Regions from separate parts of the Solibacillus sp. FSL W7-1464 genome, predicted to be linked through region 2. Evidence: a T-box and tRNA genes for the amino acid it is inferred to sense, from the RefSeq annotation. Region 2 holds a T-box; the other holds one or more tRNA genes.

Region 1 (3,430 bases), 1.8 Mb from region 2:
ACAATCGCCAAATCAATCATACCGAAAGAAAATGAACGCCGTGCCTATTTACGTGGTGCCTTTTTGGCGGGAGGCTCGGTGAATAATCCGGAAACCTCTTCTTACCATTTGGAAATTTATTCTTTATATAAGGAGCACGGGGAAGCGTTGGCAGAGCTGATGAACCGCTACGATCTAAATGCGAAAACAATCGAACGTAAAAAAGGCTTTGTCACATATTTAAAAGAAGCCGAAAAAATTTCGGATTTTATGAATTTAGTCGGTGCCGTGCAGGCAATGCTGAAGTTTGAGGATGTACGGATTATAAGAGATATGCGCAACAGTGTAAATCGTATCGTAAACTGTGAAACAGCCAACTTAAATAAAACAATTGGCGCTGCATTGAGGCAAGTGGAAAATATCCGCTATATCGATAATGCAATGGGCCTTGATCAGCTGCCGGAAAAACTGCGGGAAATTGCACGTCTCCGTGTGGAATATCAGGATGTGACGTTAAAAGAGCTTGGCGAAATGGTTTCGACTGGCGTTGTCAGCAAATCAGGCGTCAATCACCGTTTGCGCAAAATCGATGAAATCGCGGATGCGCTTCGCCGTGGAGAGAATATTTAAAGCCACTTAAGCATAAGGGTAAGTATTCCGTAGTGTAATAGAGAAAATTGGTAACGATTTCATAAAAGATGTTTCCAATTGTTGTTCTTTTCGGATAATTTCGATAAGATGAACTTAGAAGCGATGAACGGTTGTGAAAGGGAGTATTTCAACATGATTGAAAAACAAGTAGAAGTTAAATTAAAATCGGGCTTACAAGCAAGACAGGCAGCTTTGTTCGTCCAAGAGGCGAATCGTTATAAAGCAGATGTCTATTTACAAAAAGATACGAAAAAAGTGAATGCAAAGTCGATCATGGGCATTATGAGCCTTGCCGTTGCAAAAGGCACGGTTGTCACATTATGGGCAGACGGCCATGACGAAGAAAAAGCAATCAACGCACTACAACTTCTAATTGAAAAAGCGGATTAAAGCAAAAGGATAAAGCGCCCGTTCAACTCCTCAAACCATTGGAGGGCCCGATGCAAAAGTAAACGCTCCACCACTTTTGCATGAGGGACCGAAAGGGTGCAAGGAGTTGGTGCTTTATTCTGGACGTGGACAAACATATTATTTAAGCAATAAATATAACGCGATAATGAATTTTATTTGCAAGACAAAAGCACAGCTGTTCAGTATATGAACGGCTGTGCTTATTTTTTGAACACAAAAAAGCATACAAGACGAATCTTGTATGCTTGGATGGATCGATTATTTTAATTGGTTACGCTCATAAATTTTATCGATAAGACCGTACTCTAATGCTTGCTGTGCAGACATGAAGTTGTCACGATCTGTGTCGCGTGCTAACGTTTCGTAATCTTGGCCACTGTTTTCTGCCATGATGCGGTTTAATTTTTCACGTAAGTGTAAAATACGTTTTGCAGCGATTTCGATTTCTGTTGCCTGACCTTGTGCTCCGCCAAGTGGTTGGTGGATCATCACTTCTGCGTTTGGTAATGCAACACGCTTGCCTTTTGCACCAGCAGAAAGCAGGAATGCACCCATTGAAGCAGCCATACCGATACAGATAGTTGATACATCAGGTTTGATGAAGTTCATCGTATCGTAGATTGCCATACCTGAAGTGATAGAGCCGCCTGGTGAGTTAATGTATAGGTAGATATCTTTATCTGGATCTTCAGCTTCTAAAAATAATAGCTGTGCTACGATTGAGTTCGCAACATTATCGTCAATCCCACTACCTAATAAAATGATGCGGTCTTTAAGTAAACGTGAATAAATGTCATATGCACGTTCGCCGCGGTTTGTTTGTTCAATAACTGTAGGAATTAAGTTCATTGAAAAATCCTCCCTTTGTTAAAGCTTATATTCGATAACTTTTGCTGAAATTGACAAATATTTCAGCTGTAAACCTATCATACACGTATTAGTCAGTTATGGTCAAATATAAACTCTGATTTTTACAGTTGAAAATAAGGGGTTCCATCTGTATAATGAAAAAAGTTGCTCATATACTTATTTATATGTCCTCGTGGTGTAATGGATAACACTTCAGATTCCGGTTCTGAGGCTGGGGGTTCGATTCCCTCCGAGGGCGCTTTCTTTTTAAAGATTATTATTGGTCAACATGAAGTTAAAATAATCTTTCTCTTCCATTTTTCTACAGTTTATTTTTGACGCTACACTATAAGTTTCCGAATCCAATCTAATTTAAACGCTCTTCAATTAAAAAATTAAATTTGTTTATAAAAAAGCACATTTCCTACTTGTAATATATGATGAAAATTAGTACATTATTAAATGTTGTGTTTTCACAATAGTAGCTAGGTATACTATATTATCATGTCCTCTAGAGGGCACCATTTTACTGTTTTAATATACGTTTCAATATCAATTGCAAAAAATCATCTGAGGTTTTTTTGCAGTAGAGAATGAAGTTTTAGTAGGATAGAAGGAATCACTGTACCGGTTCTTTTTATCCTTCATTCGTTCTCTGACTAAATAATATTTCCAAGGCTGTATGAGAGGGAGTTCCTCTTGTGCAGTCTTTTTTTTTTAGTAAAAATTCTTTAGTTAATTAACATATATTATAAAAAACAGGGAATATATGTAATGGAATGGGCGCCTTTTTAAGAGGGGGATACAAAAATGAAATAACAATTAAGTGAATAAATATTAAATTATATGCAAATATACCGTTAATTTTGTTATATTAATTCATCATACTGCAATAATAATCAATTTTTTAAAAATTAAATGTTGTATATTAATTGTGGAATTAATATAATTGAACATGTTATTAATAAAAAAACTACTACATCCAGGAGGATATTCATAATGAGTACTAGAAAACTATTTAAATGGGCAGCACCTTTAGCAGCAGCTTCTATGATTTTAACAGCGTGTGGAGCGGACGAATCTTCATCAACAGGTGATAAAGAATATAAGAAAATTGTTGCAGGTACGGAAGCTACATATGCACCATTCGAATACTTAGATGATAAAGGTAATGTTGTCGGGTTGGATTCAGAGATTTTAGCAGCGATCGGCGAAGAAATGGGGATTGAAACAGAAGTAAAGAATGTAGGCTGGGATTCAATGATGAGCCAAGTAACAACTGGTGAAGTGGATATGGGTGCAGCGGCTATTACAATTACAGATGAGCGTAAAGAATCATATGACTTTACAGATCCTTACTATGAAGCGACTTTATTGATCGTGACAAAAGAAGGTTCGACAGTGGCATCATTAGAAGATATTAAAGACAAAAAAATCGCGGTACAGATTAATACGACAGGACATATCGCCGCACAGGAACTGCAAGGTGTTGCAAGCTCGAAGATTTTAGCTTATGAAAACTTCTCTGTTGCATTAACAG
Region 2 (3,430 bases):
CCGTTTATGCTTAAAACTTACCGCAGTCAAGCTACAATGAAAGTGAAGATGGATCTTGTCCGACCGCAAATGGAGGATATCCAGAAACGTTTAAAAGCAGCAAAAACTCCGGAAGAAAGAACGACGGTTCAGCAGGAAATGATGTCGCTCTACAAAGAACATAATATTAATCCGCTAAATATGGGCTGCCTGCCAGCGCTAATACAAATGCCGATTATTATGGGCTTATACTATGCGATTTTATATTCGGCTGAAATCAAAACACATTCATTCCTATGGTTTGACCTCGGCTCTACAGATATTTGGATGACTGCAATCGCAGGTGTCGTTTATTTTGTACAAGCAAAAGTATCGCTTCAAACCGTACCAGAAGCTCAGAAGAATCAAATGAAACTGATGATTTATGTATCACCGATCATGATTGTCATTATTTCATTGTCTTCGATGGCTGCACTCCCGCTGTACTGGGCAGTCGGAGGGTTATTCTTAATTGTCCAAACTTTTATTGGACGCAAATTTTTTTCTCACATCCCTGAAACTAAGGGAAATGAATAAATATAAGTTATGCCGCTGCTAAAGGCTTACTGAACTAAAACTACTGAGACGATGGTTCCAGTAGTTTTTTTTATGGTTTTTTGCTCAGTGTGCTGTTGTGGTGCAATTTTCTAATAAACTGGCGGATTGTTCTAATATATTTTAAAAAGTTCTAATAAAATGCTGATCTTCTAATATATTTGCCATTTGTTCAAATAAGTAGTCGAGATTTTCTAATAAAGCATCCGGTTGTTCTAATATGTCACAAGCATTTTCTAATAAACTGACGAATTGTTCTAATATATTTTAAAAGTACTAATAAAATCCTTATCTTTTAATCTATTTGCCAGTTGTTCAGATAAAATGGTCGAGATTTTCTAATAAAGCATCAAGTTGTTCTAATATGTCGCAAGCATTTTCTAATAAACATATTGTTTGTTCTAATAAAGGTGACATGAGGTTTCGGATCCTTCCTTTAATATAGGAAAACTTGAGGGGCCAGCATTTATTTCCGATGGTTTCCTAAAATAAAGTCGATTGTCTAATAACCACCTCAAATTATCTAATAATCGAAAAAAGATTTGACAATAATCAACTTTAATAGATATAATTCAGTAAATTTAAATTCGATGAAGAAGACAGTAATTTACAGATGTTTTGGAAAGCGAGCTGGGGATTGGTGTGAGCCTGGTGCAAAATATGTAAATGAAGCGCACTTTGGAGAAGCGGTCTGAACATGAGTAGGATCTGCCGGGGAGTCACCTCGTTACTAATGGAAAGTGGTCACGATTTGTGGCAACTAGAGTGGTACCACGGGAATTCAAAGCTCTCGTCTCTATTATTTGAGACGGGGGCTTTTTTATTTTGGGAGGGGAAAACATGTATAAAAGTATTGCATCAATTATTCATGAGGCTTTGCCGCAAAAAATAATAACTAATGATGAAATTGAACGACTACTGGAAAAGCCGAAATATGAGGCTTTAGGGGATGTAGCTTTTCCATGCTTTACGTTTGCTAAAACTTTAAAGAAAGCCCCAAACGTGATCGCTCAGGAAATAAGCAACAATATTAAAAGTGGGCTCGTTCAGGAAGTACAAGTTATTGGAGGCTATATAAATTTATTTTTAAATAAACTACAAGTGACGAGAGAAGTCATTACTCAAATTATGAAAGCTCCAGAAACGTACGGTCAACAAGAAGCACAGCATAAGAACATAGTAATCGATTTTTCATCACCGAATATTGCAAAGCCATTCTCCATGGGACATCTACGTTCTACTGTTATTGGCAATGCCCTTGCAAATATTGCAGAAAAAAACGGATACAGTGTCGTTCGGGTAAATCATCTTGGCGACTGGGGCACCCAATTTGGAAAATTGATTGTCGCATTCCGATTGTGGGGAGATAAAGAACGTGTTGAACAAGCACCTATTGAAGAACTTTTAAAGCTATACGTGAAGTTCCATGATGAAGCAGAAACAGATGAAACACTAAATGAGGAAGCGAGATCAGCTTTTAAAGCGCTCGAAGATAAGGACCCACAATCAATGGAATTATGGACCTGGTTTAAAAGTGCCTCCTTACAAGAATTTAAGCAGATTTATGATCAGCTCCATATTGAGTTTGATTCGTATGAGGGGGAAGCTTTTTATAATGACAAAATGCAGTCTGTTGTTCATGAATTAAATAAGAAGCAATTACTTACAGAGTCGGATGGTGCAAATGTTGTTGAGCTTGAAGACATGCCACCTTGTTTAATAACAAAACAGGACGGTGCAACATTATATGCAACCCGTGATTTAGCCGCAGCATTTTATAGAAAGGTGCATTATGAACCTTCCAAAGTTTTCTATGTAGTAGGTAATGAGCAAACACTGCATTTTAAACAAGTGTTTCAAGTAGTTTCGAAAATGGGGTATCCCTGGGCGGAAAATCTGAAGCATGTACCATTTGGAATGATGCTGAAAGACGGGAAAAAGATGTCGACTCGTAAAGGTAGAGTCATTTTATTGAAGGACGTATTAATAGAAGCAGTAGAAACGGCAACCAGAAATATAGAGGAGAAAAATCCAACGTTAAATAATAAACAAACTGTTGCTGAGCAAGTAGGAATTGGCGCGGTTATATTTAATGACTTAAAAAACTTCCGATTAAACGATATTGAATTTTCATTACCTCAAATGTTAAATTTCGAAGGTGAAACAGGACCATATGTACAATACACTCATGCCCGTATACATTCAATTTTACAAAAGGCAAAATTTAAAGCTAACAAGGAAATACCCGTAAAAGAATTAGAAGAATCGGCTTGGGCGGTAATTCAGCTGTTGCAACAATATCCACAAGTGATCATAGATAGTTTTGAACAAGTGGATCCGTCATTAATTGCGAAATATGTATTGCAATTAGCACGGATGTTCAACAAATATTATGCAAATACAAAAATTTTAGTGGAAGATGAGCAGCGGGAAAGCCGTTTACAGCTATGTTTTGCAGTGGCAACTGTATTAAAGGATGGTTTGAATTTGCTAGGAATCCAATCTCCTGAAAGTATGTAATTATAACGAACTTAGTGGTGATTTGAATGCTTTTAAAATTCTCTAAAGATATAAATACTCATTGTATCCACTCATTAACTATGCGAAAATTTATTAGAATATTGGAAAAATAAGGAGTGGTACTATGTGGGAGCAGCAGCTGATTGAAACAACGCGAGGAATATTCGAAGTTTTTACAAAAGGCGAGGGGAAACCGCTCTGTGTGACGCATTTATACAGTGAATATAATGCAAATGGAAATCGGTTTGCGGAAATGTTTGTACCGTATTATAAAGTGCATTTAGTGAATTTGCGCGGCTGCGGAAAATCAACGGATGATGTGTCTATCTTTAATTAT

Evidence for each region. The T-box of region 2 lies ahead of argS (arginine--tRNA ligase). A T-box ahead of a tRNA ligase gene usually reads a tRNA of that ligase, here a tRNA-Arg.
Region 1: it encodes a tRNA-Arg, which carries the amino acid that the T-box ahead of argS (arginine--tRNA ligase) is inferred to sense. The anticodon was not compared.

The regions. Positions count from the first base shown of each region.
Region 1 covers NZ_JBBORC010000001.1:3,207,466-3,210,895, reverse strand. Annotated here, with positions in the region: gene whiA (DNA-binding protein WhiA) at 1-609, shown strand, start outside; gene MKZ25_RS15995 (HPr family phosphocarrier protein) at 763-1,020, shown strand; gene clpP (ATP-dependent Clp endopeptidase proteolytic subunit ClpP) at 1,300-1,890, opposite strand; tRNA gene MKZ25_RS15985 (tRNA-Arg) at 2,078-2,149, shown strand; gene MKZ25_RS15980 (basic amino acid ABC transporter substrate-binding protein) at 2,890-3,430, shown strand, end outside.
Region 2 covers NZ_JBBORC010000001.1:1,444,842-1,448,271, forward strand. Annotated here, with positions in the region: gene yidC (membrane protein insertase YidC) at 1-555, shown strand, start outside; T-box leader at 1,155-1,374, shown strand; gene argS (arginine--tRNA ligase) at 1,414-3,093, shown strand; gene MKZ25_RS06915 (alpha/beta fold hydrolase) at 3,218-3,430, shown strand, end outside.